2 regions of the Micromonospora narathiwatensis genome follow, and region 2 is predicted to be linked to the other one. Evidence: riboswitches for the same ligand, from Rfam matches in the RefSeq annotation. Region 2 holds a riboswitch; the other holds the start of a gene.
What was found. A riboswitch is a leader RNA that binds a small molecule or an ion and turns the genes downstream of it on or off. The one in region 2 is predicted to bind cyclic di-AMP.
Positions count from the first base shown of each region.

Region 1: another riboswitch for cyclic di-AMP. It lies ahead of GA0070621_RS02995 (C39 family peptidase); the one in region 2 lies ahead of GA0070621_RS23900 (C40 family peptidase).

Region 1 covers NZ_LT594324.1:646,594-662,007, reverse strand. The annotation lists gene GA0070621_RS03010 (CDP-glycerol glycerophosphotransferase family protein) at 1-1,372, shown strand, start outside; gene GA0070621_RS29755 (peptidoglycan-binding protein) at 1,576-2,511, shown strand; gene GA0070621_RS03000 (alpha/beta fold hydrolase) at 2,561-3,328, opposite strand; gene GA0070621_RS02995 (C39 family peptidase) at 3,433-4,296, opposite strand; cyclic di-AMP (ydaO/yuaA leader) riboswitch at 4,499-4,641, opposite strand; gene GA0070621_RS02990 (hypothetical protein) at 4,931-5,704, opposite strand; gene GA0070621_RS02985 (hypothetical protein) at 5,845-6,357, opposite strand; gene GA0070621_RS02980 (polysaccharide pyruvyl transferase family protein) at 6,723-8,048, shown strand; gene GA0070621_RS02975 (alpha-ketoglutarate-dependent dioxygenase AlkB) at 8,089-8,724, shown strand; gene GA0070621_RS02970 (uracil-xanthine permease family protein) at 8,809-10,149, shown strand; gene GA0070621_RS02965 (DNA gyrase/topoisomerase IV subunit A) at 10,237-12,726, opposite strand; gene GA0070621_RS02960 (DNA gyrase/topoisomerase IV subunit B) at 12,758-14,815, opposite strand; gene GA0070621_RS02955 (class I SAM-dependent methyltransferase) at 15,008-15,414, shown strand, end outside.
Region 2 covers NZ_LT594324.1:5,453,444-5,468,857, forward strand. The annotation lists gene GA0070621_RS23895 (N-acetylmuramoyl-L-alanine amidase) at 1-1,861, opposite strand, end outside; cyclic di-AMP (ydaO/yuaA leader) riboswitch at 2,068-2,205, shown strand; gene GA0070621_RS23900 (C40 family peptidase) at 2,218-3,249, shown strand; gene dcd (dCTP deaminase) at 3,296-3,874, opposite strand; gene GA0070621_RS23910 (pyridoxamine 5'-phosphate oxidase family protein) at 3,953-4,516, shown strand; gene GA0070621_RS23915 (zinc metalloprotease) at 4,590-5,573, opposite strand; tRNA gene GA0070621_RS23920 (tRNA-Gly) at 5,808-5,881, shown strand; gene GA0070621_RS23925 (GNAT family N-acetyltransferase) at 6,009-6,500, opposite strand; gene GA0070621_RS23930 (VOC family protein) at 6,530-6,946, opposite strand; gene GA0070621_RS23935 (LysR family transcriptional regulator) at 7,058-7,951, shown strand; gene GA0070621_RS23940 (hypothetical protein) at 7,969-9,039, opposite strand; gene GA0070621_RS23945 (PadR family transcriptional regulator) at 9,080-9,400, opposite strand; gene GA0070621_RS23950 (MerR family transcriptional regulator) at 9,524-10,579, shown strand; gene GA0070621_RS23955 (LLM class flavin-dependent oxidoreductase) at 10,638-11,516, shown strand; gene GA0070621_RS23960 (ASCH domain-containing protein) at 11,529-11,963, opposite strand; gene GA0070621_RS23965 (alpha/beta hydrolase) at 12,063-12,575, shown strand; gene GA0070621_RS23970 (phosphoribosyltransferase) at 12,616-13,176, opposite strand; gene GA0070621_RS23975 (septal ring lytic transglycosylase RlpA family protein) at 13,375-14,031, shown strand; gene GA0070621_RS23980 (PP2C family protein-serine/threonine phosphatase) at 14,132-15,259, shown strand.

The DNA of each region.
Region 1 (15,414 bases), 1.8 Mb from region 2:
GCCGGTCCGCTCGTGGACCCCGCTGGTCGCCGCCCGGCTCGGCGACGCGCTGCTGGCGCTGCTCGCCCTGGTGGCGGTGGCTGCCGGCCTCGCCCTGCCCGGCTGGGTGGCGCTGGCCGCCGCCCTGCTGGTCGGCGCGGGCTGCGGCGCGGTCGGGCTCGACCTGGCCCGGCGTCGCTTCCGGCCGCCGGCCGGGGGCGGTCCGGTGGGCCGGGCGCTGCGCCGGCACCAGCCCGAGTTCGTGCTCTACTTCTCCGCCCCGCCCGGCTCGGAATACCAGGTCACCATGTGGCTGCCGTACCTGGAGCGGATCGGCCGGCCGTTCCTGGTCCTGCTGCGCGAGCCGGAGTTCCTGCCGACCGTCGCCGCCGCGACCCGCGCGCCGGTGGTCTTCTGCCCGACGCTCAAGGCCATGGACGAGGCGCTGGTGCCCAGCCTGCGGGCGGCCTTCTACGTCAACCACGGCGCGAAGAACAGCCACTGCGTCCGCTTCTCGCAGCTCACCCACGTGCAGCTGCACCACGGCGACAGCGACAAGGCGCCGAGCGCCAACCCGGTCTCGGCGATCTTCGACAAGATCTTCGTGGCCGGCCAGGCGGCGATCGACCGGTACGCCCGGGCCGGCGTGGAGATCCCCGCCGAGAAGTTCGTCGTGGTCGGCCGCCCCCAGGTCGAGGCGATCGAGGTACGCCGGGAGCCGACCCCCGGCCCGGCGCAGCCGACCGTGCTGTACACCCCCACCTGGACGGGGCACCACGCCGACGCGAACTACTGCTCGCTGCCGGTCGCCGAGACGGTGCTCCGCCGGCTGCTGGACCGGGGTGCCACGGTGATCCTGCGGCACCACCCGTACACCGCGCAGAACCCGGCGTCGGCCCGGCAACTGGCCCGGCTCACCGAGCTGCTCGCCGCGGACCGGGCGAGGACCGGCCGGGCGCACCTGTGGGGCCCGGCGGCCACCCGGGAGCTGACCCTGACCGAGTGCGTCAACCGCGCCGACGTGCTGGTCTCGGACGTCTCCGGAGTGATCTCCGACTGGCTCTACTCCGGCAAGCCGTACGCGGTCACCGACATGGGCGCCGACGGCGAGCACTTCGTCGAGCGGTTCCCCCTCGCCGGCTCGGGTTACGTGCTGCGCCGGGACATGTCCAACGTGGACGAGGTGCTGACCGAGCTGCTGGACACCGATCCGAAGGCGGCGGCCCGCTGGGTCACCCGTACCCGCTACCTGGGCGACTTCCCCGCCGAGTCGTACGCCGAGGCGTTCCTCGACGCCGCCCGCCGGCAGCTCGGACCGGGCTGGACCGCGCCGGCCCCGCGCGGCGCCGACGCGGTCGCGCCGGACGGCTCGCCGCTGTCCCCCACCGCCTGATCCACCCTCACCTCCGGACCGCCCCGCCGCCTTCGGCGGGGCGGTCTTTCGGTGTGCGGAAGATCACCGCCATTCAACGATCGTTGTAAATATTGAACATCATCATCATACTTGCTCCCGGGCAGCCCACCGGCGCAATGTCGCCGGCCCTACCGGCGATGCGGTCCGCCGCACGCCACCACCCCTCGTCCACAGGAGCACACATGCCAACCCTCCTTCGTCGACTCGCGATCTGGCTCGGCGCGCTCGCGCTCGCCGTGGCGGCCGCACTGACCGGCCCGACCGCCGCCCAGGCCGCGGCACCGGCCTGGCCCCTGCTCAGCAACGGCTCGACCGGCGCCAACGTCACCACCGCCCAGTACCTGCTGCGCCACCGCGGCTACAGCCTCACGGTCGACGGCCAGTACGGCGCCGGCACCACCTCCGTGGTGAAGTCCTTCCAGTCGGCCAACGGCCTCTCCGCCGACGGCCAGATCGGGCCGCAGACCTGGGGCAAGCTGGTGGTCACTCTGAGCGCCGGAGCCAACAACGACGCGGTCCGCGGGCTGCAGACCTCACTCAACAAATACGGCTACGGCCTGGCCGTGGACGGCGACTGGGGCCCCGCCACGACCAACGCCGTGAACAACTTCAAGTCCGCCCGTGGCCTCTCCGGCGGCTCGGTCGACGCCACCACCTGGCAGTACCTGACCGGCGGCAGCGGCGGCGGCACCGGCAACTACCGCCTCATCATCGGCAAGTCGGTGCTGCCCCGCAGCGAGTACGACGACCCGCACCACGACTACCCGGCGATCGACCTGCCCACCGTGACCGGCACGACCACGTACGCGATCACCTCCGGGACGATCGGGCACGTGGGCGGCAACTGCGGCCTCGGCATCGGCATCACCGGCGACGACGGCGCGTACTACCTCTACTGCCACCTGAACTCGCGCTCGGTCGCCGCCGGCTCCCGGGTCAGCGCCGGCCAGGTCCTCGGCTACACCGGGGCCACCGGCAACGTGACCGGCCCGCACCTGCACCTGGAGGTCCGCGTCAACGGCGCCAACCGCTGCCCGCAGAACATGCTGTTGGCCATCTACGACGGCGTCACCCCACCCGCCCCGTCCGCCCTGCCCGCCACCGGCTGCACGTACTGACGGCAACCCGCGGTCGTGATGTCGTCGCCCCGTCCACGGGGCGACGGCGTCACGGCCGGTCGGGCGACGCGAACGGCGCGAGCAGGTCGAGAACGGCGGCCGCGTCCTCGACGTGCGCGTTGTGGCCGAGCCCCGGCAGGGTCGTCACCGGCACGCCCAACTCCTTGAGCTGCGCGTCGGTCACCATCGGGTCCTGCTCACCCCGGGCCAGCAGCACCGGCACGTCGGTCGCGGCGAGCAGGTCGGGCAACCGCGGCTCCCCCACCGCGAACGCGGCCGGGTCCATGGCCAGCCGCCAGCGGCCGTCCTCGCGGCGCAGCCCGGCGTCCACCACCGGATGGTCGGGGGCGAAGAGCCCGGCCAGCCCGGCGACCCGCAGGTAGCGGCGGGCCGCCTCGTCCCGGCTGGCGAACCAGGTCACCGGCCGTTCGGCCAGCTCGCGGGCCTTGTCCAGCTCGGTCGGGGACCAGGCGACCTTGATGCCGAGCCCGATCACCGCGTCGACCGGCAGGCCCCGTGTCCGCGCGGCCAGCGCCAGCGCCACCACCCCGCCGAGCGAGTGCCCGAGCACCACCAGCCGGTCGCGGGGGCCGAGCCGGTCGGCTACCGGGCCGAGACCCGCCACCACCCGGTCCGCGAGGTCCTCGAAGGAGTACGCCGGCAGCGGCGGCGACCAGCCGTGGCCGGCCAGGTCGGGGGCGAGCCAGCGCCCCGCCCAGCGGCTCTCCAGCAGCGGCGCCCAGGGCAGCCACACCTCGCCGGTGGCGCCCAGGCCGTGCAGCAGCAGCAGATGGCGGGTACCCGTCTCGTCGGCCATACGGCGCAGTGTCGCATCGGACCGGCCACCCGCGCGAGACACCGCGCATACGAGGTCGGGCACCGGCTCGGAGGAGCCGGTGCCCGACGGGGGGAGGGGTGCGATCAGGCCGAGTAGCCGCGGGTGGCGGCCCAGTTCGCCAGGTTGATGGTGGTGATCCAGTAGGACGGCACCGCCGGGTTGGCCGAGTCGGCGATCTTCACGGCCCGGCCGTCGTCCTGGTAGCCGACCACGGCGATGTAGTGGCCGCCGGGGAACGAGTGCCAGCCGCCGTTGGTGTCGGTGGCGGAGCCGGCGATGTTGACCACCACGCCCCGACCGTCGGTGACGGCCTTGACCACGTCGGCCTGGAGCTGGTCCATCTGGGCCGGGGTCGCGGCCTGGCCGGGGATCATGTGGGTCCGGTACGGGCTGCCCTTGACCATCTGATTCAGACCCCGGGTGGTGTCCTCGGCCGAGTTGGTGCCGTTCTCACCGGCGTTCAGCGGCACGGCCATCGCGTCCTGGGTGGTCTCGATGCCGCTCGCGCTCAGCGCGTTGCGCACCGCGGCCGGGCCACAGTTCCAGTAGGCGGTCTGCGCCTGGTAGTTGTAGTCGAGGACCTTGGTCGACGGCGGCGTCGGCTTCGGCTTCGCCGTACGGGTCACGTCCGGGTCCGCCTTGGCCTTGCTCGGCGACTCCGACGCGCTCGGCGAGTCGGACGGCGACGCGCTCGGCGAGTCCGACGGCGACGGGGCGGCGACGCGCGCCTCGCCGCGGCTGGCGACCTCGCCGAGCCGGGGGGCCAGCTCGGCGACGGCGGCGGTGTGCTCCTGACGGGCGGGCGCCTCATCGGCGCTGGCCAGCGCGGCACTGGCGCCGCCGGCGAGCACGAGGGCCGCCGCGGAGCCGGCGACGATCTGGTAGGGGCGCTCGGTCGCGAGGCGCCCCAGCTGACGCTTCAGGTGGTGCTTCACGTATTCCTCCACGAGGGCCTGAGCGGCGCACGCCGACCCGACGCGCGGACGGGGTCACGCGCGTTGCCGGGCGGGGTGGCCGCAGGAACGGGCAGCGCCGGTGAGCCGGGCTGCGGGGGCGGTTGCCGGAACTCGGTCGCCGGTCAGGCGAGCGAGGGCACCGCGGCTCCGTGGAGGCGGGGGGAGGATCGGGGGGAGGTTGGCACGAGGATGGCACTCCTTCCGTGGCCGCCTACCGGGTTAGCTGACGGATTCGGGCGGGAAGTACGCCCTACCGCGGGCCGCAGCTCGCGGATTCACCCCGGTGTTGCACTGGGTCCCCGGTTCGCGAAGATCACGATTAAGCGGGTCGGTACGGCGTCGCCACCTGCGATCGAAAACCGCACCGGACGCGCCGACACTACCGGTGGGCTCGCCTCCTGCCAACCGCTCCGACCTGCTTAAACATCGGAATTACCGGCGCCGACCGGAACAGCTCGCAACTGATGTGACTCAATGGGACAGGCAGTTATCCCGTAACCGCCGGGCAAGAATCGGACACCGCACCGATGATCGTTCCGGAATTGCGGGAGTCGATCGCCCGCACTGATCCGGATGACCGTTTCCGGGCAGACAGTGACGGGACTCACCGAACTTGGGTAACGATTCAGCCGACCCGTGCCGGGCGGAAGCGCGCGGCACCGCCGGCCGGCACCGCCGCACGGGTCGGGGCCACCGGCTCGGCACGGCGTACCGGGGCCGGCCCGGGGCGCAGCGCCTCGGTGGCGGCGTACGCCTCCAGGGCCAGGGCGCGGGCCGCGTCGGCGGCCAGCTCGGCGTCGCGCCAGGCCCGCTCCTCCCGCTCGGCGGCGGCCCGCCAACCGGCCCACCGGCCGTCGCGTACCACGCGGGCCAGGACGATCTCCTGCTCGGCCGGGTGCCGGCGCGGATCCCACCCGTTGCGGTGGGCCAGGACGTCGGCGAGCTGGCGGGCCGACAGGTCGCCGTGCCAGTGGGCCACCATCGCGGCGTGGTGCAGCCACCGTTCCCGGGCCGCGTACTCGGCCGGCGTGCGCCGGGTACGCGGCTCGGGCAGCACGGCGGCACCGGCGAGACGCCGGGCGCCCGCCTCGGCCTCGTCGTACGCCCGCCAGGCCCGGTCGGCCGCCGCCTGGGCGGTCAGCCACTGCTCACGGCGCCGGCGGGCGGTCTGCGCGGCCCCGGCGGCGGCCACCGCCACCTCGTCGGCGTACCGGCGCAGGTCGGCGTGGCGGGCCGCCTCCTCGGCGGCCGGGTCGGGGGCGTCCTCCACCGGAACGTCCCGTTCCGGCCTGGCGACGAGCGCGGCCAGCAGGCCCAGGGCGAGCACGAGCAGGGCCGACCAGATGGCGGCGGCCTCGGGGATCTTGCTGAGGAAGTGGTAGAGAACGGTCTGCTGCATGGTCGGCACCTCACGGGAACGATGTGACGGAGAGGTCCGCACCGGCCCGAGTGCGGGCGCGACCGGTTACGGGCGCCGTCGGGCGGGTGCGGGGTGAGGTTCGGTCGGTACGGCGAGGGCGGGCCGCGGCCCGCGGGTCGTCAGCGGGTGGGCGGGGCCCGGGAGCCGACGGTCGCCGGGACCAGCCCGACCAGGGCGTGCTGCCGGTCGGCCGGCAAAGCCACGGCCAGACGCGACGCCACCGGATCTGGCGCACCGACCGGCCCGACCTGCCGGCAATCGCTGCCGGCCCGATCGACCGCACCGGCCCGGTCGGCGGCACGGTCCCGATCGGCGGCACCGGCCCGGTCGGCGGTGCCGGTCCGGTCGGCGGTGCCGGTCCGGTCCGCGGCACCGGTCCAGCCGGTGCTGCCTGCTCCCGGCCCGACCCGAGCCGCCGAGCCCGGCGCGGAGTCGGCGGTGCCGACCCGGAGGGTCAGGGCCTCGACGGGGCCGGCGGCGAATCGGGGAGCGGCCTGCGCGGTCGCGGCCGGGCCGACGGGCAGCGCGGCCGCGCCGAGCGAGCAGGCGACCAACACGGCCAGGCTGGCCAGCGTGCGGGCCCACCAGCGCGCCACCCACCACACGGGACAGGTGAGCGCGATCGGAAGCACGGCTCCAACCTACCGCCGATGCCGCGGCGCCGCACCGCCGCCGGGCGTGTCGCGTCCGCGCGGATCCGGGCACTGACCAGGATGGACGGCCGCGGCGCGGGGCATCGGGCGGGTGGCGTGCGGCTCGGCCCGGGTCGGGCCGCGCGGCGTGCTCGACCGACCTGGGTCGCAGTCCGCATCACCGTGCACCAGATGGAAGGCCGGCGCCCCCACGCGCCGGACGGGCGAGCGGGACGCCGCCCGCTCAGCCCGATGGCGTAGGATTCCGGCTCCTGCACGGAACGGGAACCGTACTGCCGGCCGGTCGGGCCGCCCCCGGTCCCCGCCGGGCACGCGGTGCCCGGGACGGAAGGTGGACACCCCGGATGCACCAGCGGATCCTGCTGCGCGCCCGCAAGGGCCCGTTCGACGTACTCACCGCCGAGGAGACCTACGAACGGGACTGGATCGGCAAGAACACCGGCAACCTGGTCTTCAGCCACGCCGCGCACAAACTGCTCGCCACCTCGGCTGCGGAGATCACCCCGTCGCGGTTCCGGGCGGACCCGCGCGAAGCCGACGAGATCAACGAGAAGTACGACGTCTTCGTGATCCCGCTGGCCAACGCCTTCCGCCGCGACTACACGGACCAGTTGGCCGCGATGACCCGGCTGATCGAGCGGCTGAAGATACCGGTGGTGGTGCTCGGGGTCGGGGCGCAGACGGACGTGGACGGCGACCGGGAGTTCCTGCGCCCGATCGACGAGACGGTGAGCCGCTTCTGCCGGGCGGTGCTCGACCGCTCGCACAGCATCGGCGTACGCGGCGAGATCACCGAGGACTACCTGCGTACGCTGGGTTTCTCGGCGGTCGAGCAGATCGGTTGCCCGTCGATGTTCCTGCACGGCGACAGCCTCCGGGTCGAGAAGACGAAGGCGTCCCTGGGCGTCGAGGACCGGCTCGCGTTCGTCATCTCGCCGTACGTCCGGGCGTTGTCCCCGCTCGTCCGCCACCACCACCGGCGCTACCCGAACGTGCGCTACGTGGCGCAGGACCTGTACACCCTCGGCACCCTGCTCTACGGCGACGCACCGCACCTGCGCGGCAAGACCAACGACATGCCGATCCACACCTCGCACCCGTTCTTCGTCGAGGACAAGGTGCGGATGTTCATGGACCCGTGGCCCTGGATGGAGTATCTCGCCGGCTTCGACTTCGCCTTCGGCACCCGGATCCACGGCACCATCACGGCGCTGATCTCCGGCACCCCCGGATATCTCCTCGCCCACGACTCGCGCACCCTGGAGCTGGCCCGCTACTTCGACATCCCGCACCGGCCGCTGCGCGACGCGCCGGACGACATCGACGCCGCCCAGCTCTACGCGGAGGCCGACTACACCGCCCTCAACGACGGCCACAAGGAGCGCTTCTCGCGGTTCACCGGCTTCCTCGCCCGGCACGACCTCGGCCTCTCCTTCGCCGACGGGGACAGCGCCACCCGCTTCGACCAGCGGGTCCGCGACATCGTCTACCCGCCGGCGGTCCGGCCGGCGTCCGCCTGCACGTCCGAGGAACTGCTGACCCGCCTCGAGTTCGTGCGGGACGAGAACCGGACGCTCCAGCAGAAGCTGAAGGCGCTCCGGGCGCAGCCGCTGCGCGAGCGGGTCCGGCAGGCCGTCGGCGGCCGGGTCCGCCGGATGCTGCGCCACTGATCGTCGTACGCCTGTTCGAACGCGGGGTAGGATCGGCGGCGTGTCCGACCTCGCGTACCAGCCCTCGATGCTCGACTTCGCCGCGCAGGGGCCGACCCTGGGCCCGCTCGCCGGCCGGTCGCGCCGGCACGAGTTGAGCCGGGACGCCTGGGTCGACCACCTGCCCGGCTGGGTGCGCGGCTCCGACGCGGTGCTCGACACGCTGCTGCGCGACGTGCCCTGGCGGGCCGAGCGCCGCACCATGTACGACAGCGAGGTCGACGTCCCCCGCCTGCTCTGCTGGTACGCCGCCGGCCGGCCACTGCCCCACCCGGCGCTCACCGAGGCACGCGCGGCGCTCACCCGCCACTACGCGGCCGAGCTGGGCGAGCCCTTCGTCACCGCCGGGCTGTGCCTCTACCGGGACGGCCGGGACAGCGTCGCCTGGCACGGCGACACCCTGGGCCGCTCGGCGCACGTCGACACCATGGTCGCCATCGTCTCCTTCGGCTCGCCGCGCCCGCTGCTGCTGCGCCCCCGGGGCGGCGGGACGAGCCTGCGTTTTCCGCTCGGCCACGGCGACCTGGTGGTGATGGGCGGCTCCTGCCAGCGCACCTGGGAGCACGCGATCCCGAAGACCGCACGCCCGGTCGGCCCCCGGGTCAGCGTCCAGTTCCGCCCCGCCGGGGTGGCCTGACCCGGGGCCCCACCCGCCGGCGTGCTACAAACAGCTCTCAGGGTCGATCACGCCCCCGTCACCTGACGACGCGAAGGGCGCAGCATGACCCAGTCCCCCACCGAGCCGCGATCCCGCTGGTCCCCCTGGCGGCTGCACGGCGACGGCCGGTCCGTACGGCCCGGCGACGTGGTGCACCCCGACGAACGGCTGTCCTGGCCGCGTACGGTCGGCGTCGGCGTGCAGCACGTCGTGGCGATGTTCGGCGCCACCTTCACCGTGCCGTTGATCACCGGTTTTCCCCCGGCCACCACGCTCTTCTTCTCCGGGCTGGGCACGCTGCTCTTCCTGCTGATCACCGGCAACCGGTTGCCGTCGTACCTGGGCTCGTCGTTCGCGTTCATCGCCCCGGTGCTGGCGGCGAAGGCCGGCGGCGGCATCGGGCCGGCGCTGGGCGGCATCGTGGTGGTCGGTGCGGCGCTGGCGCTGGTCGGCGTGGCGGTGCAGCTCGGCGGGACGCGCTGGATCGACGCGCTGATGCCGCCGGTGGTGACCGGCGCCATCGTCGCGCTGATCGGGCTCAACCTCGCCCCGGTCGCCTGGGACGGCGGCGGCAGCGGCACCGGCGTCAAGGCGCAACCGCTGATCGCCGTACTCACCCTGGTCGCGATCCTGGTCGCCACCGTGGCGTTCCGGGGTTTCCTGGCGCGGTTGTCCATCCTGCTCGGCGTGGTGTTCGGCTGGGTGCTCGCCGCGCTGCTCGGCGAACTGGACCCGAAGGCGGTCACCGGGCTGAAGGAGGCCGCCTGGGTGGGACTGCCCCAGTTCCACGCGCCCAGCTTCAGCGCGCGGGCGGTGGTGCTGGTCATCCCGGTGATCCTGGTGCTGATCGCGGAGAACGCCGGGCACGTCAAGGCGGTCGCCGCGATGACCGGCCGCAACCTCGACCGGGAGATGGGCCGGGCGTTCCTCGGTGACGGCATCGCCACCGTGCTCGCCGGCTCCGGCGGCGGCTCCGGCACCACCACGTACGCGGAGAACATCGGCGTGATGGCGGCGACCCGGGTCTACTCGACCGCCGCGTACTGGGTGGCCGGCGTGGCGGCGGTGCTGCTCGGCCTCTGCCCGAAGTTCGGCGCGCTGATCCTCACCGTGCCGGCCGGGGTGCTGGGCGGCGCCACCACCGCGCTGTACGGCCTGATCGCCATCCTCGGCGCCCGGATCTGGATCGAGAACCGGGTCGACTTCCACGACCCGGTCAACCTGATGACCGCCGCCGTGGCGGTGATCATCGGGGCGGCCAACTACACGCTCACCGCCGGCGACCTGTCGTTCAACGGCATCGCCCTCGGCACCGCCGCCGCCCTGGTCATCCACCACGGCATGCGGCTGATCGCCCGCCTCCGCAACACCGCGCCGGAAACCGCCCCCGAACCCGAACTCTGAGCTACCCGGACAGTCGGTCAAGGGTTTGCGTCATCCAGAGGTCTTCCGGTGACGCAAACCCTCGACCGGCAAGGGTCGGGCGGGTTGTCAGTCGCGTTCGATCTGGTGGCCGACGATCGCCGGGCCGAGCATGACGGCGAAGCCGGAGCCGTCCCGGCGCGGGTCCGCCGGGGGCAGGTCCACCGGCTCGCCGTTGGCGGTCGCGCCGACCGGGCGCGGACCCACCCAGGCCACCGCCAGGTCCACCTCGCCCTTGAGGAACCGCTGCGCCCGCACCCCGCCGGTCGCCCGTCCCTTCGCCGGGTACGCCTTGAACGGCGTCACCTTGACGGTGGCGCCGGTCGAGGTGACCACCATCGGCTCCCCGCGCCCCTTGTCGTCGGTGCGGATCGCGCCGAAGAAGACCACGTGCGCCCCGGCGGGCAGGTTGATGCCGGCCATGCCGCCGCCCTTGAGGCCCTGCGGCCGGACCAGCGACGCCGCGAAGCGCAGCAGTGCCGCCTCCGAGGAGACGAACGCCAGCGCCTCCGCGCCGTCGGTGAGCCAGGTCGCCCCGACCACCTCGTCGCCGTCGCGCAGCGAGATCACCTCGAACTCGTCCGAGCGGACCGGCCACTCGGGCGCGCAGACCTTGACCACGCCCTGCCGGGTGCCCAGCGCCAGGCCGGGCGAGCCCTCGGCGGACGGGCCGAGCGGCGCCAGCCCCACCACCGTCTCCCCCGGCTCCAGCGGCGCCAGCTCGGCCGCGGACATGCCGCCGCGCAGCGACACCGTGCCGGACTGCTCGGGCAGCACCGGCAGCGGCAGTACGTCGATCTTGAAGGCCCGCCCGGCGCTGGTGACCAGCAGCACCCGGCCGCGCGCCGTGGAGTGCACGACTGCGCGTACCGCGTCGTGCTTGACCCGGCCGCTGCGCCGGCGCCCCTCGGTGGTCTCCTCCGACTCGGCCGCGGTCCGGGCGACCAGCCCGGCCGCGGAGAGGATCACCTGGCACGGGTCGTCGGCGACCTCCAGCGGCCCGGCCGGTACGGAGGCCGCGAGGACCTCCTTGAGGTCGCCGTCGACCAGGGTGGTGCGGCGCGGCGCGTCGAACTGCTTGACCACGGCGGCCAGCTCGTCGGAGACCAGCTTGCGCAGCACCTTCTCGTCGTCGAGGATCCGCGACAGGTCGGCGATCTCGGCGCGCAGCTTCTCCTGCTCGGCCTCCAGCTCCAGCCGGTCGTACCTGGTCAGCCGGCGCAGCGGGGTGTCCAGGATGTAGGTCGCCTGGATCTCGGAGAGCTTGAACTTCTGCATCAGGCCGTCCTTGGCGGCCTGGGCGTCCTCGCTGGCCCGGATCAGCTTGACCACCTTGTCGATGTCGAGCAGGGCGATCAGCAGACCGTCGACCAGGTGCAGCCGTTCCTCGCGCTTGCGCTTACGGTACGCGCTGCGCCGGGTGACCACCTCGTAGCGGTGGGCGAGGAAGACCTCCAGCAGCTCCTTGAGCCCCAGGGTCTGCGGCTGGCCGTCCACCAGCACCAGGTTGTTGATGCCGAACGACTGCTCCAGCGGGGTGAGCCGGTAGAGGTCGGCCAGCAGTGCCTGCGGGTTGACCCCGACCTTGCACTCGATGACCAGCCGGGTGCCGTTCTCCCGGTCGGTGAGGTCCTTGACGTCGGCGATGCCGGAGAGCCGCTTGGTCTTGTTCACCTCGTTGGTGATCGCCGCGATCACCTTCTCCGCGCCGATGCCGTAGGGCAGCTCGGTGACCGTGATGGCCTGCCGGCCCCGGCTGCCCTCCAGCGGGCCGATCTCCACCCGGCCGCGCATCCGCACCACGCCGCGCCCCGTCTCGTACGCCCGGCGCACCTCGTCGAGGCCGAGCAGCAGCCCGCCGGTGGGCAGGTCCGGGCCGGGGACGAACTCCATGAGCTTGTCCAGCGTGGCGCCCGGGTGGTTGATCAGCCAGCGGGCCGCCTGGACGACCTCGCCCAGGTTGTGCGGGATCATGTTGGTGGCCATGCCGACCGCGATCCCGGACGCGCCGTTGACCAGCAGGTTGGGGAAGGCCGCCGGCAGCACGGTGGGCTGGGTGAGCGAGCCGTCGTAGTTGGGCTCGACGTCGACGGTGTCCTCGCCCAGCTCGCCGACGAGCAGCATCGCCTCGCGGGACATCCGGGCCTCGGTGTAACGGGCGGCGGCCGGTCCGTCGTCCGGGGAGCCGAAGTTGCCGTGCCCGTCGATCAGGGGCGCGTTGAGCGAGAAGTCCTGGGCGAGCCGGACCATCGCGTCGTAGATCGCGGCGTCGCCGTGCGGGTGGTACTTACCCATCACGTCGCCGACGATCCGGGCCGACTTCACGTGCCCCCGGTCAGGGCGGTGGCCCTGCTCGTACATCGACCAGAGGATGCGCCGGTGCACCGGCTTGAGGCCGTCCCGCGCGTCGGGCAGGGCCCGGGAGTGGATGACCGAGAAGGCGTACTCCAGGTAGGAGTCGGAGACCTCGGTGACCAGCGGGTTGTCGAATACCCGCGCGCCGGCCTGGTCGAAGGCGGACAGGTCGGCGCGGGCGCGGTCGTCCCTACGGCGTGCCATGGTTCAGCGTTTCCTTCCCCAACGATCGCGGTCAGGCGTCGATGGCGTCGCGGTCGACCCGGTCGGCCGAGTCGATCAGCCAGTTGCGGCGGGGTTCGACCTTCTCCCCCATGAGCAGTTCGAGGATCCGCTCGGCGGCGTCGACGTCGTCGAGGGTGATCCGGCGGACCGCCCGGGTGGCCGGGTTCATGGTGGTCTCCCAGAGCTCGTCGGCGTCCATCTCGCCGAGGCCCTTGAAGCGCGGGATCGGGGTGACGATCTGCTTGCCGGCCTTCTCCAGCTTGCGGACCGTCGCCTCCATCTCGGCCTGCGTGTAGGTGTAGACGGTCTGCGGGTTGCGCCCCCTGGTGGTGATCTTGTGCAGGGGCGGCATCGCGGCGTAGAGCCGGCCGGCCTCGATCAGCGGACGCATGTAGCGGGCGAAGAGCGTGATCAGCAGGGTACGGATGTGCGCGCCGTCCACGTCGGCGTCGGCCATGATGAGCACCCGGCCGTAGCGCAGCGCGGAGAGGTCGAACGTACGCCCCGAGCCCGCGCCGAGCACCTGCACGATGGCCGCGCACTCGGCGTTGTCCAGCACCTGCTGGAGGTTGGCCTTCTGCACGTTGAGGATCTTGCCGCGGATCGGCAGCAGGGCCTGGTATTCCGAGGAGCGGGCCATCCGGCTCGTCCCCAGGGCGCTGTCACCCTCCACGATGAACAGCTCGCTGCGGTCCACCCCGGTGGCCCGGCAGTCGACCAGCTTCGCCGGCATCGACGCGCCCTCCAGGGCGGTCTTGCGCCGGGCCGCGTCCTTCTGCTGCTTCTGGGTGAGCCGGACCCGGGCCGCGTCGACGATCTTCTGGAGCACCGTCCGGGCCTCGGCCTTGGTCCTCCGGTCCTCCAGCCAGGCCTTGAGGTGCTGCTCCACGAGGCCCTGGAGCACCTTGGTGATGCCGGCGGTGGAGAGCTCGTCCTTGGTCTGCGAGGTGAACTGCGGCTCCGGGATCCGCACGTGCACCACCGCGGTCATGCCCTCCAGGACGTCGTCCAGGGTGGGCGCGTCCTCCTTGGGCTTGAGCAGGCCGCGGGCGTTGCGAGCGGCCTCGGCGAGGGTACGCGCCAGAGCCCGTTCGAAACCCTTGCGGTGGGTGCCGCCGTGCGCGTTGCGGATGGTGTTGGTGAAGCACTCGACGGTGCGCTCGTAGCCGGTGCCCCAGCGGAAGGCGACCTCGACCTCGGCCCGGCGCTGCACGTTGGACTGCATCACGCCGTTGGCGTCGGCGGCGTTCTCCCGGTAGGTCCCCTCGCCGGTGACCAGCAGGGTGCCGGAGACCGGCCGGTCGCCGGCCGGGGCGAGGTATTCCACCATGTCGGTGAGGCCGTTGGGGAAGTGGAAGCTCTCCTCGACGGCCTCCTCACCGGTCTCGTCGCGCAACCGGTACGCCACGCCGGGCACCAGGAACGCGGTGTTGCGCAGCTTGAGCCGGACCGCCTCGACGTCGAGCGCCGCGCCGGTCTCGAAGTAGCGCGGGTCGTGCCACCAGCGGATCGAGGTGCCGGTGCGCTGGCCGCGCTTCATCGCCCCGACGATCTCCAACCCGGGGCCGGGCGTGAACGGCGCGTCCGGGCCGTCCCCGTCGAAGATCCCCGGTACGCCGTGCCGGAACGACATCGCGTGAACCTTGCCGCCGCGGCGGACCGTGACGTCGAACCGCCGGGAGAGCGCGTTGACCGCGGAGGCGCCCACCCCGTGCAGGCCGCCGGAGGTCTTGTAACCCGAGCCGCCGAACTTGCCGCCCGCGTGCAGCCGGGTCAGCACCAGCTCGACGCCGGAGATGCCGGACTTGGCGTGCACGTCGGTGGGGATGCCCCGGCCGTCGTCGTCGACCTGGACCGAGCCGTCGGCGTGCAGGATCACGTCGATCTTGGCGGCGTGACCTCCGACACCCTCGTCGGTGGAGTTGTCAAGGATCTCGTTGACGAGGTGACCCACACCACGGCTGTCGGTCGAGCCGATGTACATGCCGGGGCGCTTGCGGACGGCGTCCAGCCCCTCCAGGTGCGTCAGGTCGTCGGCCCCGTACAGGGTCTCAGGCTGTGCGGTCAACTGGTCGTACTCCCAGGTCTCGGCGGTGTGGTGCCGCTCACCGGCTCGATCGCCACGGGCGGCGCGCCGGAGCGAGCCTAGCCCGGCGATCCGACAGAGCTGTGGCACCGGGTGGGTGCGGCGTCCGGTTAGGCTGCGTCCGGCTCTGCACGACCGCCCGGTCACGGGCGTCCGGAGGCGAGGAGGCGCTCCGTGCGGCACAACGATTCGACCCACCGGTTGTCTTCCCCGGCGACCGTGGCGGGCGACCCGACCGGCCGGTTCGAGCGGCTCTACGCCGAGGCCGAGCGGGGCGAGGCGGACGTGCCGTGGGACCTGGACCGGCCGCACTCCCTGGTCGGCGAGTGGACCGACCGGACCCGGCCGGTGGGATCCGGCCGACGCGCCGTGGTGGTCGGCTGCGGCTTCGGCCGGGACGCCGAGCATCTGGCCGGCCTGGGCTTCGCCACTGTCGCCTTCGACATCTCGCCGACCGCGATCCGCGCCGCCCGCGAGCGCCACCCCGGTTCTCCGGTCCGGTACGAGACGGCCGACCTGCTCGATCCGCCGTCCGGCTGGCTGGACGGGTTCGACCTGGTGCTGGAGAGCATGAACGTGCA
Region 2 (15,414 bases):
CGCCGACCGCGTACCGCTGGCCCGCCCGGAGGGTGTACTGCAGCGGGGAGATGGCCTGGTACGGGATGGTGGACGGGTACGCCGCCTGCTCCGGGTAGGCGCGCCCGTACACCGGGATGGTGGTCCTGCCCGCCTTGGGGGTCACCACGAAGCCGTTCGCCCACTTCGCCGTCGGCGCCGAGGCCGGGTTGTGGAACCACGCCTTCTGGCCGAGGTACCAGATCGCCGTCCAGTCACCCTGGACGTCGGCGAGGGCGTACGTCTGACCGGCCGAGGCGCGGGCGCCGTGGTCGGAGATGTACATGGTGTTCGGCGCGCCGTTCGGTTGCAGCCCCAGGTCGTTGACCAGCGGCGCGTCGATGCTCGGGGCGGTACGCAGGATCACCGAGGAGGAGCCGCGCAGCGGGCAGGGCGCGGCCGGCGGCGGCGGAGTCGGGACGCCCGGGGGCTGCCGGTTGCAGCCGGTGAAAGCGGGCTGGTTGCTGGCGTAGTCCGGGTCGATGGTCACCAGGCCGGTGTGCGGGGTCCCGGTTCCCTTGAACGGCGCCTTCATCAGGTCGAAGTAGTGCGACCAGTCCCAGTACGGGCCCGGGTCCCAGTGCATCCCGGCCACGTTTCCGGCGGTGATGCCGGGGACGTTGTCGTGGCCCAGGATGTGCTGACGGTCCAGCGGGATCTGGAAGCTCAGCGCCAGGTGCCGGACCAGCTTGGCCGACGTCCGGTACATCGCCTCGGTGTACCAGGTGCCGTGGCCGGCGAAGCCCTCGTGCTCGATGCCGATCGACTTGGCGTTGACGTACCAGTTGCCGGCGTGCCAGCCCACGTTCTTGGCCTTGATGTGCTGGGCGACGTAGCCGTCCACCGAGCGCAGCGTGTAGTGCCAACCCAGGTAGGTCTTGTCCTGGACCAGGCCCACGCTCGGGCCGAAGTAGCCCTCGGTGTCGTGGATGATGATGTACTCGATCTTCTGCTGGGCCGGCCGGTTGCCGAGGTCGTGGTTGCCGTAGTCGCCGGAACCCGGGCCGTACTTCGCGTAGGGCGCGGGGATCCACTCGCAGGCGAGGCGGACCGGGCACTCCAGGCCGTCCGGGCGCTCGGCGCGACGCAGCCCGAGCTTGTGCAGCCCGGACTGGTCCGGCGTCACCGCCGTGGCGGCGAGGGCCACCCGCTGGCCGTCGTCGGTGGTCCGGCTGGCGCCCTGGCCGATCTGGTCGTACACCTCGTCGGCGAAGGCCGCCGCGGCGTCCTCGGTGTCCGCGCCGGAATACCGGGCCACCGCGCCGTACCAGGCCGCCGGCTCGCTGCCGGCACCGACCGGCCCGCCCAGCTCCTGTTGGTACGAGGCGAGTAGCGCCGCGCCGCCCCGGATGTTGGCGAGGGCGTCGGTGCGCAGCGTCTCCTTCGACTCGCCGGTGAGGTCGGCGGCGGCGTCGAGGGTTTGCAGCGACGCCTGCGGCAGCAGGTCGCCGCTCGGTCGCGCCGCGATCGCCGGGTCGAGAGCGAGCGGCCGGGACTCGTCGCCGCGCGGGTCCTCGTCCTCGTCGACGTGGGCGCTGGACGGCGTCGAGGCGACCTGGGCGGCGTCGGTCAGGTGCATCGGGCCGTAGCCGCCACTGGTGCTGGGCTGGCCCGGGTGGGTGTCCCAGCGGGACTCCAGGTACGAGACGCCCAGCAGGACGCTCTGCGGCACGCCGTACTCCGCTGCCGCGGCGGCGTACTGCTGCTGGCGGTCCTGGTTGTCGGTGGTCCCGGCGGTGAGGGGCGCCGCCGCGGTGGGACCGCTGGTCGCGAGAGCGGTGGCCGCCGCGACGGCGGCGGCCAGCAGTATCCGTCTGCGCGATGGCAGGGCTGAGAGGTGCATCGAACCTCCAGATCAGGATGGGGGTCACTGCGTCCTCACCCTGGCCCCGCGTATGGGCTCCGGTCAATAGCTTTCCAGATAACGATGCGTCCCGAAAGAAACCTTCATAGGAGGGTCACGGCGTCGCGGGTTGCGGATTGATAACGACGATCTCTACTCTGATCTGTCGTCGACCGGTAGGTTCACCGCCCAGCCCGGGTGGTGGCGGTCGGACACCGCCGAGTCGCCTCCGGGCGAGCCGGGGACCCAGGTACGTGGGGTGAATCCGCACCGTGGTGCGGTAGGGCGGCTCCCTTCCCGCCCGAACCCGTCAGCTAACCCGGTAGGCGGTCAGGAAAGAAGGAGTACGGAGCCCGGTGGCACACCATGCCCCGCGGCGACCGTCGGTCCGGTCAATCGACCGGTCGGCGGCTACGCCGCGTCCACGCTGGTCCCGCTTCACCACCGCCCTCGCCGCACTGGTCGGCACCGCCGTCGTCCTGACCGGCGGCGCCACGGCCCACGCCGAACCGTCGGTCACCGAGATCGAGCGCCAGATCGATCAGGACTGGAACAAGCTCGAACCGATCATCGAGCAGGTCAACGCCACCCGCGAAGAGCTTGCCGCCAAGCGCAAGCAGGCCGCCGCGCTGGCCAAGCAGATCACCCCGTTGCAGGCCCAGGTCGACGAGGCCCTCGGGCAGGTCGGCGGACTCGCCGCCGACGCGTACAAGGGCAACAACATCTCCACGGTCAACGCGCTGCTGGGCAGCCGGTCGCCCGGCGAGATCGTCGACAGCCTTGAGCTGCTCGACCGCTTCGCGCACCGCCAGCAGCAGCAGGTGCAGGCCGTGGCCGAACTGCGCGACCAGTTGGCCGCGAAGAAGAAGCCGCTGGACGACATGATCGCCCAACTGGCCCGTACCGAGGCCCAGCTCGCGGCCAAGAAGAAGCAGATCGACGCTGAGATCGCCCGGCTGCAGAAGCTGCGGCTCAAGGTGTACGGCAACGGTGGCGGCGGCCCGCTGCGCCCGGCGCCCTGCCCCGCCGGTTACCCGGGTGGCCCCGCCGGGGTCGCGGTCAAGTTCGCCTGCGCCCAGATCGGCAAGATCTACGTCTGGGGTGCCGCCGGCCCGGACCATTACGACTGTTCCGGCCTGACCATGGCCGCCTGGGCCAAGGCCGGCGTCTCGCTGCCGCACAACGCCCGGCAGCAGCACGACGTCACCCGGCGGGTGAGCCGCGGCGAGTTGCGCGCCGGTGACCTGGTCTTCTACTACGGCGACCTGCACCACGTCGCGATGTATGTCGGCGACGGCTGGGTGGTGCACGCCTCCCAGGCGGGCAAACCGATCACGATGAAACGCGTCGACGACGGCCAGATCAACAGCTACGGCCGCCCCGGCTGACCGGTCCGCGAGGGCTCCCACGTTCGCGGGAGCCCTCGCGCCGTGCTCAGCGGGTGGGCCAGGTGCGCCAGTTCTGCCACGACCGGCTCGGCGTGGGTCCGCGCTGCCCCTGGTAGCGCGAGCCGTAGACCGCCGAGCCGTACGGGTGCTCGGCCGGCGACGAGAGCCGGAAGATGCAGAGCTGCCCGATCTTCATGCCCGGCCAGAGGGTGATCGGCAGGTTCGCCACGTTGGACAGTTCCAGCGTGACGTGCCCGGAGAAGCCCGGGTCGATGAAACCGGCGGTCGAATGGGTGAGCAGCCCGAGCCGGCCCAGGCTCGACTTGCCCTCCAGCCGCCCGGCGAGCTGGTCGCCGAGCGAGATCACCTCAAGCGTGGAGGCGAGCACGAACTCGCCCGGGTGCAGCACGAACGGCTCGCCCTCGGGCACCTCCACCATCGAGGTCAGGTCGTCCTGCTGCACGGCCGGGTCGATGTGCGTGTAGAGATGGTTGTTGAAGACCCGGAAGAGCCGGTCGAGGCGTACGTCGATGCTGGACGGCTGCACCAGCGCGGGCTCGAAGGGCTCCAGCGCGAGCGTGCCCGCCTCGATCTCGGCGGCCAGGTCGCGGTCGGAGAGCAGCATCCGAACACCATAGCGACCGGTACGGGTGACCTGCGTGTCGGACTGCACACTCGTACACGTGTTCGATAGAATGTCCGCATGGCTTCCTGGTCCGAATTCGCCGCCGACGAGCCCCGACTCGCCGACGAGATCCGCCTTCTCCTGCAGCAGTACGGGCCGGGCTTCGGCTACCTCGCCACGGTCCGCGCCGACGGCGGTCCCCGGGTCCACCCGGTCTCCCCGGTCATCACCGACGAGGGGCTCTACTGCTTCGTCATCGAGTCGCCCAAGCGCCGCGACCTCGAACGCGACGGCCGCTACGCGCTGCACTCGTTCCCGCCGGAGGAGCGCGACGACGAGGCGTACGTCGCCGGCTGGGCCCTTCCGGTTACCGACCCGGTCACCGTGGCCCGGGTGGCCGCGCTTGGCCGGGCCGCGCCGCAGGTCGACTGGCGGCTGTTCGAGTTCACCGTCGACGTGGCGATGCTGACCCGGCGCGACCAGGCGACCCACCTCGGGGCGACCCACCTCGGGGCGGGCCGGCCGCAGGTGCGGGTCTGGCTCGACCCGCGGGCGGCCGGCCCGACGCGGCGGTCCGACGTGGCGTCGTCCGAGGCCCGGCGTGGCCGCCACGGCTTCGACACCCGTCGCCCGGCCGCCTGAGCCCCCCAAAAGCCGGTGCCGGCCCCGTCGTCGGACGGGACCGGCACCGTTTTGCCGTGCTGTGCTGGAGCCGTTACGCCGCGCGGTAGGCGTTCCAGGCGCTCAGCATCCGGCTGGCCTGCCCGGGCGTGAACTCGTACATGCACGAGTCGTAGGTGTAGTCCATGAAGTTGTGGATCGGGTCCAGGCCGGGTGCGGTGCAGGTGTCCCGCCCGGTCGGGCACTGGTACGCCGGCGACGCCTCGGCCGGGGTGTCGCTGACCTGGTCACCCTGGCCGCTGCAGCCGCCCTGGAAGGTGTGGTAGAGGTTCAGCCAGTGGCCGATCTCGTGGGTGCCCGTGTCGCCCTGGTTGTAGTTGGTGGCGGTGCCGCCCGGCAGCGACTCGCTCAGCGCGACCACACCGTCCATCTTGTCCAGGGTCTTCTTCGGGAAGGTCGCCCAGCCGAGCAGGCCGTCGCTCAGCTCACCCAGGTACATGTTCAGGGTGTTCTTGCCGCCCTCGCGCAGCGTGGTCTTCATCGACCGCTCCGCAGTCGAGCCGGAGACGATCGGGTACCAGGACGGGTTGGTGACTCGGTTGATCTTCTGGAGCTGGAAGCCGAAGGCGGTCGGGGCGCCGCCGGTGGCCCCGCTGTAGGCCTGGTTCAGCACGCTGATCTGCTGGGTGATCATCGAGTCCGGGATGTTGCCCCCGGCCCGGGTGCTGTCCCGCTGGATGACGTGGACGACGACCGGGATGGTCACGGTCGCCAGCGGCGCGACCCCGGCGCCGACGCGGAACCTGGACCGCTCGGCCAGCGCGGCGGTGAGGTCCGCCTCCCGCTCACGCACCTGCGCGGCGGTCAGCTCGTTCGGGTCGTGCTTGACCTGCGCCCCGGCCTTCACCCGGGCGTCCGAGTGGACGTCGGCCGGCTCTGCGCAGCTTCCCGCCGGGGCGGCGGAGAAGGCCGAAGCGGCCGGGACGACCCCCACCGCGGCGGTGCTGAGCAGCAGCGCGAGGGTCGTCGACGCGACGCCGGCGGTACGCCGGGTCAGCAGGTTGGGACGGAGTCCCATGGGCCCACCTCTTTCTGGCGGCGTGACAGGGGGTGTGTCACGCCGTAGCTGAGAACGTGGAGGTGACGTTACAACCGATCGACACATTTGAAAACGGCCATGTGTTGCGGCCGTGAAACTTCTTCCCGGTTCGATGGGATGCCGTGGTTGCAAGATCGTGTCGGGGGTGGGTTCGCGGCTCGCCGGGTACCTGGGTGCGCGGCGGCGGTGACCTCAGGTACAGTGGTGCCGCCTGCGGGTGTAGTTCAATGGCAGAACATCAGCTTCCCAAGCTGACAGTGCGGGTTCGATTCCCGTCACCCGCTCCACGCGAAAGGCCCTGATCGGGACGCGGATCCCGGTCAGGGCCTTCGGTATTCCGTGCCCAGCGGACCGTGGCCCTGGTGGCCCGATGAGGCCCACCAGGGCTGTCGGCGAGGGGCAACTCCTCGGAACTCACCCGGCGGGCGTCAGGTCGCGTACATGCCGCAGGCCGGGCTGCCCGCCGAGCAGCACCTCGCCGACCGGAACGAACCCGGTACGCCGCAGCACCGCGAGCGAGGCCGGGTTCGCCAGCGCGGCCGATGCGACCAGCCGGTGTAGCCCGTACTCGTCGCGGGCCAGCGCGCAGACGCGGCGTACGCCGTCCTGTGCCACGCCCCGCCCGGCCGCGTGCTCGGCCACCCGGTAGCCCAGCTCGGCGCTGCCCTCGGCGACGTCGACCAGGTTGAACCGTCCCAGCACGGCACCTTCGTCGTCCACCAGGACGTGGAAGTGGCACCCGCCGGTGGCCTGCTCGGCGAGCAGTTTCGCGTGCCGGGCGGTGAACTCGGCGAAATATTCGTCGCCCCGGTCCGGCACCGACCGGGCGAAGTACGCCCGGTTCTCCCGCTCGAAGCGGAACAGGGCGGGAGCGTGGTGGACGTCGAGCCGCTGGAGTTCAGGCATCGCGCCACGCTAGTGGAAACCGCTGTCGCCTACGGCCCCGGCGGGTACCAGCGCAGTTCGACGGTGTTGCCGTCCGGGTCGCGTACGTAGATCGAGGTGGCGTTGCCCCGCGCGCCGAAGCGCGGCACCGGCCCGGTCAGCACGGTGAACACCCCGGAGTCGATCACCTGCTGCCAGTCGAGCGGCTCCACCACCAGGCAGAAGTGGTCGACGTTCGATCCGCTCGGCTCGCCGCGTACCAGGTCGATGATGGTTTCCGGGCTCACGCGTACCGACGGGAAGGGCACCTCCCCGGCCCGCCAGCGGTCGACCCGTACCGGCTCCAGGCCGAGGGTGTCGCAGTAGAAGCCGAGGGAGCGTTCCACGTCGGCGACGGCGAGGACCAGGTGGTCGAAGGCCGTCACCCGTACCGTGCTCATCGCGCCCTCCACGGCGTGGTGGTCCATGGATGCTCCTGTTCTCGAAGGGTCACCCGTCCAGCCTCGTCGTGGTCGTACCGCGGACCAAGCCGCGATCGGACTACGATCGTTGACCCGGATTCAACGGTGGGGGTCGGCGTGCTGGAGCGGTACGAGGTCGAGACGTTCCTGACCCTGGCCGAGGAGCTGCATTTCGGGCGTACCGCCGAGCGGCTGCGGGTGACCACCGGGCGGATCAGTCACGTGGTGCGCAAACTGGAACGCCGGATCGGCGCGCCGCTGTTCGAGCGAACCAGCCGGGTGGTCCGGCTCACGCCGATCGGTGCCCGTCTCGCCGACGATCTGCGTCCGTTGGTGGCCGCGATGGAGGAGGCTGTCGGGCGCGCCGTCGAGGCCGGGCGGGGGCTGACCGGGGAGCTGCGGGTGGCGTTCGTCGGTGAGTCGACCGCGCCGATCCTGCTCCGCGCCGTCGCCCTGTTCTCCGAGCGTCACCCGGACTGCGTGGTGCACGTGCACGAGGCGCCGTTGGCGACCACCCGGTCGAGCCTGCGGGACGGCACGATCGACGTGCTCATCGCGTCGTACCCCTTCGACGGCATGGCGAACGGCCCGGCGCTGCTCCACGAGCAGCGGGTGCTCGCGGTGGCCGCGGACCATCCGCTGGCGGGCGCGGAGTCGGTGTCGCTGGAGGCGCTGGCCGAGCACCCGGTGGTGCAGTACCCGGCGGTGACCTCGGCGGGGTTCAAGCGGGACCGCACCCCGGACCGGACCCCGTCGGGCCGGCCGGTGCCGAAGGGTCCGGTGGGCAACACTTTCCCCGAACTGCTGTCGCTGGTGGCGATGGGCCGGGGGGTGCTGCCGGTGGGCGAACAGACCCGGCGTTACCACCCCCGGCCCGATCTGGCGTACGTGCCGATCCGCGACGCGCCGCCGATCCGTCGCGGACCGGTGTGGCTGGCCAGCAACACCACCGCCCGGGTACGCGAGTTCGTCCGCGCCGCGGTCGACGCCAACCCCGCGCCCGTGGACTGAGCGGCAGCCGCGAGCACTCAACTTACGTTGACGATCAGTGGTTGGAGGTCCTTGCGGGGGAACAGCGCGACGACCAGCAGGGCCAGCGCGCAGGCGGCGCCGATGAGGAACAGCAGCGAGCAGGTCGGCTGCCCGAGCCACTCCCAGAGCGGATGCCAGTTGGGGTGCGGCTCGCCGAGGTGGTGCGGGAACAGCGAAGCCGTGGAGAGCAGCGTCGGCGCCCACCAGAGGAAGAGGGCGATCCCGAGTAGCGGGACCACGCCCCGGCGATCCTCGGTGCGCCGGCTCGCCCAAGCGAACACCAGCCAGGTGAGGACGCCCCCGGCCAGGCCGGCCAGTACGGCGGCGGGCAGGACCGCCGGCGGCGCCGCCCGCTGCACCTCCACCCCGAGGTACGAGTTGTAGCTCGCGTCGTGGAAGGTCGCCCGGAGCACGGTGTCACCCCGGCGGGCCACCAGGGTGGTCTGGACCGGTTGGCTCGCGGTGTCGCAGCTCGCCGAGGCACAGATCTGGAGGATCTCGGTGATCGGCTCGTACACCTGCCAGCCGGCGGCCCGGAGGCGCTGCTGGGCGGTCGCCAGGCTCTCCGCCTCCGGCATCGGTGCGGGGCCGACCGCCGACGCGCTGGCCATTCCCTCCTGGTACTCGCCGCCGTCGCCGATCAGCACCGGCTTCAGCGACTGCCAGGTAAGCGGACTGTTGTAGAAGACGAAGAGGGCCGGGGCGGTCATGATGTCGTCGTCGAGCCGATGGCCCGGGAACGCCTCGGCGAAGACCGCCGCGACCTCGGCCCGGTCCGGTTGCGGCCGGGAGGTCTCCCAGGCGATCCGGGCGGCCAGCGACGCGGTGAACAGGCCGCAGATCAGCGCGGTGAGGACCGCCCAGACGCCGACCGTGCTGCTGGCCGGCCGGCCGAGGCGGCAGCGCAAACCGCCCCGGATCAGGTCGAGCGCCTCCCGTACGGTCGGCCGGGTCCGCCCGGCGGGCGCGGTGTCGAGGAGCAGGCCGAGGATCTCCTCGCCGCGTTCCCGCCGGTACGCCCGGGGATACGCGAGCAGTAATCGGCGGTAGTGACGGGTGAGTGACATGGCCTCCCCTTCGGTCGGAGCGCGGGCGGGCGGAAGCTGGTCAGGCGGTGTGCGGGCGCAGCGCGCGCAGCCGGGTCTCGGCCGCGGTGGCGAGCTGGCGCATCCGGGCGGTCTCGGCTTGGAGCGCGTCGAGCCCACCGGGGGTGAGCCGGTAGTACCGGCGCAGCCGGCCGTCGACCACCTCTTCCCGGTCCAGCTCTACGAGCCCCTGCGCGGTCAGCCGGTCGAGCGCGGTGTAGAGGGTGCCGGGCAGCAGGGTGCCGCGCTGCGCGGAGAGCACGGCGACCTCCTGGATGATCCCGTAGCCGTGCCGGGGGCCGCCCGCGAGCGCGGTGAGGATCAGAAACGTCGGCTCGCGCATCTGGGTCACGCCGACAAGATATATAAATGATCGATACATGGTCAACGCCTTGACCCTGCCCCTGGGGCAAGGCCGAGCGTGGTCCGTGCCGGTCGCCGTGACCGGTACGAGGAGGATGCGTCCGTGGAGCTGCTGACCATCGGGGCGTTCGCCCACGCGGCGCGACTGACGCCCAAGGCGCTACGGCTCTACGACGGGTTGGGCCTGCTGCCGCCCGCCGCCGTCGACCCGCACTCGGGCTACCGCTACTACGAGCCGGCGCAGCTCGACCGGGCCCGGCTGATCGCCGCGCTGCGCCGGACCGGGATGCCGCTCGCCGACATCCGGGCCGTCTGCGCCCTGCCGTCGGGGGCGGCAGCCGAGGCGGTCGGCGCGTGGTGGCGTGGGGTCAGCGCGGACACGGCGGCTCGCGGTAGGGCCGTCGCGCTCCTCGTCGACCAGCTCGCCGAAAGGGGATCCATCATGTCCGAAACCACCTTCCGGTACGCGGTGCGCTGCGAGACCGGCGCGGTCCGGGACTCCAACGAGGACACCGCGTACGCCAGCGCCAACCTGCTCGCCGTGGCCGACGGCATGCGTGGCCCGGGTGGCGCCGCCGCCAGCACCGCCGCCGTCGACGCGCTCCGGCCGCTGGAACTGGCCGACGCGCCGGCCGCCGAACTGCTCGCCGCGCTGGCCGACGCGGTGACGTCGGCCGACCGCACGGTACGCGCCGCCGTCACCGAGGGGCACCAGCCGGTCACCACCCTGACCGCGATCCTGCGCCGCGGCTCGCAGTTGGCCCTGGTGCACGTCGGGGACACCCGGGCGTACCTGCTGCGTGGGGGCGAGCTGTTCCGGCTGACCCAGGACCACACGTACGTGCAGTCGCTGGTCGACCAGGGCCGGCTCGGCCCGGCCGAGGTGGCCGGGCACCCGCAGCGGGCCCTGCTGGTGCGGGCGCTCGGGGCCGGTGCCCCGGTCGAGGCCGATCTGGCGCTGCGTACCGCCCTGGCCGGCGACCGCTATCTGCTCTGCTCCGACGGGCTCTCCGCGGTGCTCGGGCCGGAGGTGCTGAACGACGCGCTCGCCGGCGCCGACGACCCGGAGAGCGCCGTCGGGCGCCTGGTCGACCTCGCGTACGCCGAGGGCGCGCCGGACAACGTCGCCTGTGTGGTCGCCGACGTGGTGTCGGCGTAGCCCGTCCCGGGCCGGCCGACGCCGGCCGGCCGGCCGGCCCGGCCGTACCCTGGCGATCATGCGGATTGGCATCGTGATCCTGCCCGACCAGCGCTGGTCGGAGTCGCGGCGGCGCTGGCGGCAGGCGGAAGAGTGGGGCTTCGACCACGCCTGGACGTACGACCACCTGGGCTGGCGGGATCTGGTCGACGGCCCCTGGTTCGACTCGACGACCACGTTGACGGCCGCCGCGACGGTCACCTCGCGGATCCGCCTCGGCACGCTGGTCGCCTCACCCAACTTCCGGCACCCGGCGGCGTACGCCCGGCAGGTGACCGCCCTGGACGACGTCTCCGGCGGCCGGCTGCTGCTCGGCCTGGGCGCGGGCGGCATCGGCTTCGACGCCACCGTGCTGGGCGGGGAGACCCTGCCGCCGGGGCGGCGGGTCGACCGGTTCGCCGAGTTCACCGAGCTGCTGGACCTGATCCTGCGCGAGGACGGCACCACCTGGCGCGGCGAGTGGTTCGCCGCCGTGGACGCCCGGAACAACCCCGGTTGCGTGCAACAACCCCGGGTGCCGTTCGTGATGGCCGCGAACGGGCCCCGCTCGATGCGACTGGCCGCCCGGTACGGGCAGGGGTGGGTGACCACCGGCCTCGGCGGCGACGACCTGGAAACCTGGTGGTCGTCCGTCGAGGACCTCGCCGCCCGGATGGACGTGACCCTGGACCGGGCGGGCCGCGATCCGGCCACCCTGGACCGCTATCTGTCGCTCGACTCGGCGCCGGTCTTCTCGCTCACCAGCGTGGACTTCTTCGCCGAGCAGGTCGCCCGGGCCGCCCGGCTCGGCTTCACCGACGTGGTGACGCACTGGCCCCGGGCCAGCAGCTGGTACGCCGGCGACGAGGCGATCCTGATGGCGGCGGCCAATCTGCTGCCCGAGCTGCGCCGGGTCTGACTCGGCGCGGGGTCAGGTGCCGAGGTCGCCGGTGCTGATGCCCCCGTCCCCGGCGGAGACCAGGCGGAACCGGATGCAGACCACCTGCGAGTCGTCGTCGACCGGGAAGCCCACCCGGGCCCAGTAGCGGCGGTGCCCCTCCCGCCACTCCTCGATGGACCGGTCACCCTCCCCTTCGGAGCGGGCGAATTCCCAGGACACGTCGGCGAAGCGGACCACCTCGACGTCGGTGATCTCGACGACGCCCGCCAGTGCGTCGTGGTCGTCGACCAGGACCAGCCGTTCGCCGGCGTACTCCAGTTCCTCGTTCTCCTCGGCGTACTCGGAGGTCAGCAGGCCGGCGGTGGCGGTCTTCACGCCGGACAGCACGAGGGCGTTGAGGGTGGCGCGCATCTCGCCGGGCGTGCCGAGGGCGAGGGTGCGCAGTCCTCCGATACGGGGCCACATCCTGCCGAGGTTAATCGCCGGCAGCCGACCCGTCGCGGGATTTGTCCGCCCCACGCGCGGTCCGGGGCGACGCTAGCCTGGGACCAGAAGGAGGCGACCATGGCGGACCAGCGCGCGGTGCTCGTTCCGGGCCGGGGCTACGACACCCGCGGCCCGCTCTTCGCGTACGTCGGGGAGGCGCTGCGCCGCCTCGGCTTCGACATCCACGAGGTGACCTGGCAGGTGCCCCGCGACCTGCGCGCCGACCGGACCGCCGCGTGGGTGGCCGAGCAGGTGACGCCGGTGCTGGCCGACGGCGATCTGTTGGTCGGCAAGTCGCTGGGCGCCTTCGCCGCTCCGCTCGCGGCCGACCGTGGGCTGCGCGCCGTGTGGCTGACCCCGGTGCTCAACCACCCCGACGTGGTCGACGCGCTGGGCCGGGCGACCGCGCCGTGCCTGCTTGTCGGGGGCACCGCCGACTCGCTGTGGAACGGTGAGGTCGCGCGCCGGCTCAGTCCGCACGTGCTGGAGGTGCCGGACGCCGACCACTCGATGCTGGTGCCCGGCCCGCTGGCCCGGTCGGCCGAGGCGCTGGGCCGGGTCTGCACCGCCGTGGAGAGCTTCGTCAGATGAGCTGCCCGGCATAGCCGGCCGCCGCCAGCACCCCTTCAGGTCAACCCGACGCGGCTCCGTCGAGGTCGTCCCCGGTGAGCAGCGCGCGTAGCCGGAGCCGCTCGGCGACGTACGGCGGGCAGGTCGCGACGACCGCAGCCGTCCCGACCGGTTCCGCCCCACTGTCCCGGACCACCCGGTCCAGCGCGTCGAGTTGGGCGCCGGTGGCGACCCAGTCGTCGACGAGCAGCACCCGGTCGCCGGGGCCGATCAGGCTGCCGTCCACGCCCATCCGCAGCCGCCGGCCCCGGTAGTCCGGTGGCGTCTCGGCCCAGCGCATCGCGCCGACCCGCCGCCGGCCGCCGTCCTTGTACGCCGGCAGGAAGCCCGCGCCGGCGGCCATCGCGACCAGCGGGCCGAGCAGCAGCCCGGTCACCTCGGGAGCGACCACCACGGTCGGCCGCGCGGCCGGGAACAGGCCGGTGAGGGCCGGTCCGATGCCGGCCAGCACCTCCGGGTCCCGCCACCAACCGGAGGTGTCGCTGACCAGATGACCGCTGTCCGGGCCGGGGTCGATCCAGCGGAACAACTCGACCAGGCGTCGGCTCAGCACGACACCCATCCTCGGGCATCGCCGCCAGGCGATCGCCGCGTGGTCACTGGCCAGCGATCCTTCCTCCGTTCGTATGAGCAAAGTCCACACGAGCGGATACACGTATCAGGGTAAATGTGGGCATAGCACCATGATCGCATTGACTTCGGAAGTGCTTCTCTCGTTACGGTCCGAGCCGGTTTGTTCTGCTGACGAAAGGACCGGGCGGTGGCTGGTAGGCATCTCCGTACCCGCAAGCTCTCCTCGCCCGCCGGCATCGCCGCCACCGCGGCCGTCGGCGTGCTGCTCGCCGTCGGCGGCACCGTCGGCGCCGTCCAGCTCACCTCGGGCGAGCCCTCCGCCGACTCCGCGCTCGCCGAGCCCACTGTGGTCGAGGTTCTGCCGAGCACCCCCGCCCCCGGTTCGGCCTCCCCCTCCGCCTCGCCCAGCACGCCCGCGTCGCCGAGCCTCAGCCCGTCGCCGAAGGCCACCCCCAGCCCGAAGGCGACCCGGACCCAGGCCGCCTCGCGGAGCATGACCCGGACCGCGAGCCCGAAGCCGACGGCGACGAAGACGAAGACCATCCCCGCGGCGAAGGTCGTCGACAGCGGCTCCTGCGGCGCGTCCTTCTACGACGAGGGTCAGATGACCGCGAACGGGGAGACCTTCAACCCGGACGCACTGACCGCCGCGCACAAGACCCTGCCGTTCAACACGAAGGTCCGGGTGACCAACCCGGCCAACGGCAAGTCGGTGGTCGTCCGGATCAACGACCGCGGACCGTTCATCGCCGGCCGGTGCCTGGACCTGTCCCGCGCCGCCTTCGCGGCCATCGCCTCGACGAGCCTCGGCGAGTTGACCGTCCGGTACGAGGTGCTCGGCTGACCCCGTGACCGGCGGCGATCGGGTCAGGAAGGCGATCCGGCCGGGTAGAACGTCCTCAGACGACGGGCCAGGTTCATTCACCGGTTCATCTCCATCAGGCATGCTGTCCGGTATACGCACGCAACCCTTCCAGTCGGGCCGAGGCCCGCTGAGCCCCGGATCCCGCGCCGGCCTCGGCGCGGCCCTCGCGCTGCTCGCCCTCGTCTCCGCCATGGAACTGGCGGACGGCCCCACCGCGCACTACATCGCGCTGATGGTGACCGCCCCGATGCTCGCCGCCGCCCTCGGGTCGTGGCGGGTGGTGCTCGGGGTGGGAGTCCTCGCCACGGCGATCGGAGGTTCCTTCGCACTCGCCGAGCAGACCCTGTCCCTGGTCTCCGCCGTCAACGTCGCCGGCGTCGCGCTGGCCACCGGGATCGCCGGCGCCGTGGCAGCGGTACGCCAGCGCCAGTCCGAGAAGATCGCCGAGTTGTCCCGGCTCGCCTCGGTCGCCCAGCAGGCGGTGCTCCGGCCACTCGGGCCGCAGGTGGGCACCCTCGCGGTGGCCGCCCGCTACATCTCCTCCACCGCCCGGGCCGAGATCGGTGGTGACCTGTACGAGGCGATGGACACCCCGTACGGCGTCCGCATGATCATCGGCGACGTGCGCGGCAAGGGTTTGGACGCGGTCCGGCTCGCCAGCATCGTGCTCGGCTCGTACCGGCACGTCGCGTACGAGCGGGCGGACCTGCGCGCGGTGGTGACCGATCTGGACCGGGCGGTGGCCCGCAACGTGGGCGACGAGGACTTCGTCACCGCCGCGCTGGTCGAGGAGCGGGGCGGCACCTTGACCATCGTCAACTGTGGGCACCCGCCGCCGCTGCTGCTGCGCCGGGGCGCGGTGATCCCGCTGGAACCGCCCGCGCCCGCGCCTCCGCTGGGCTTCATGCCGGTGGTCCGTCCCCGGGTGGAACGGCTCGAACCGGGCGACCGGCTGCTGCTGTTCACCGACGGGCTCGGGGAGGCGCGCCGGGACGGCGAGTTCTTCCCGACGGCCGACCGGGCCTGGCGGCTGCTCGGCCACGGCACGGTCGCCGACGGCCTCGCCTCGTTGGAGACCGCCCTGGTCGAGTGGGTGCACGGGCGGCTCGACGACGACATCGCGCTGTTCCTGATGGAGTACACCGGCCCGCGCAGTGAGGTGACGGCGGCCGTGCCGAGCTGGGAGGTCGGCGCGGCGGAGAGCTGACCCGCCGGTCGGGTCAGTCGTCGGTCAGCTCGTCGGTGGCTCGCCGCCCGGCTTCCCCGGCCCGGCGCAGGAAGTCGGCGATCACCGTCAGCTGGCGTCGTTGTACTCGTGACTGAACCGGGAGTGTGTAATCGCTGTCACTTCCGAGATCGGGT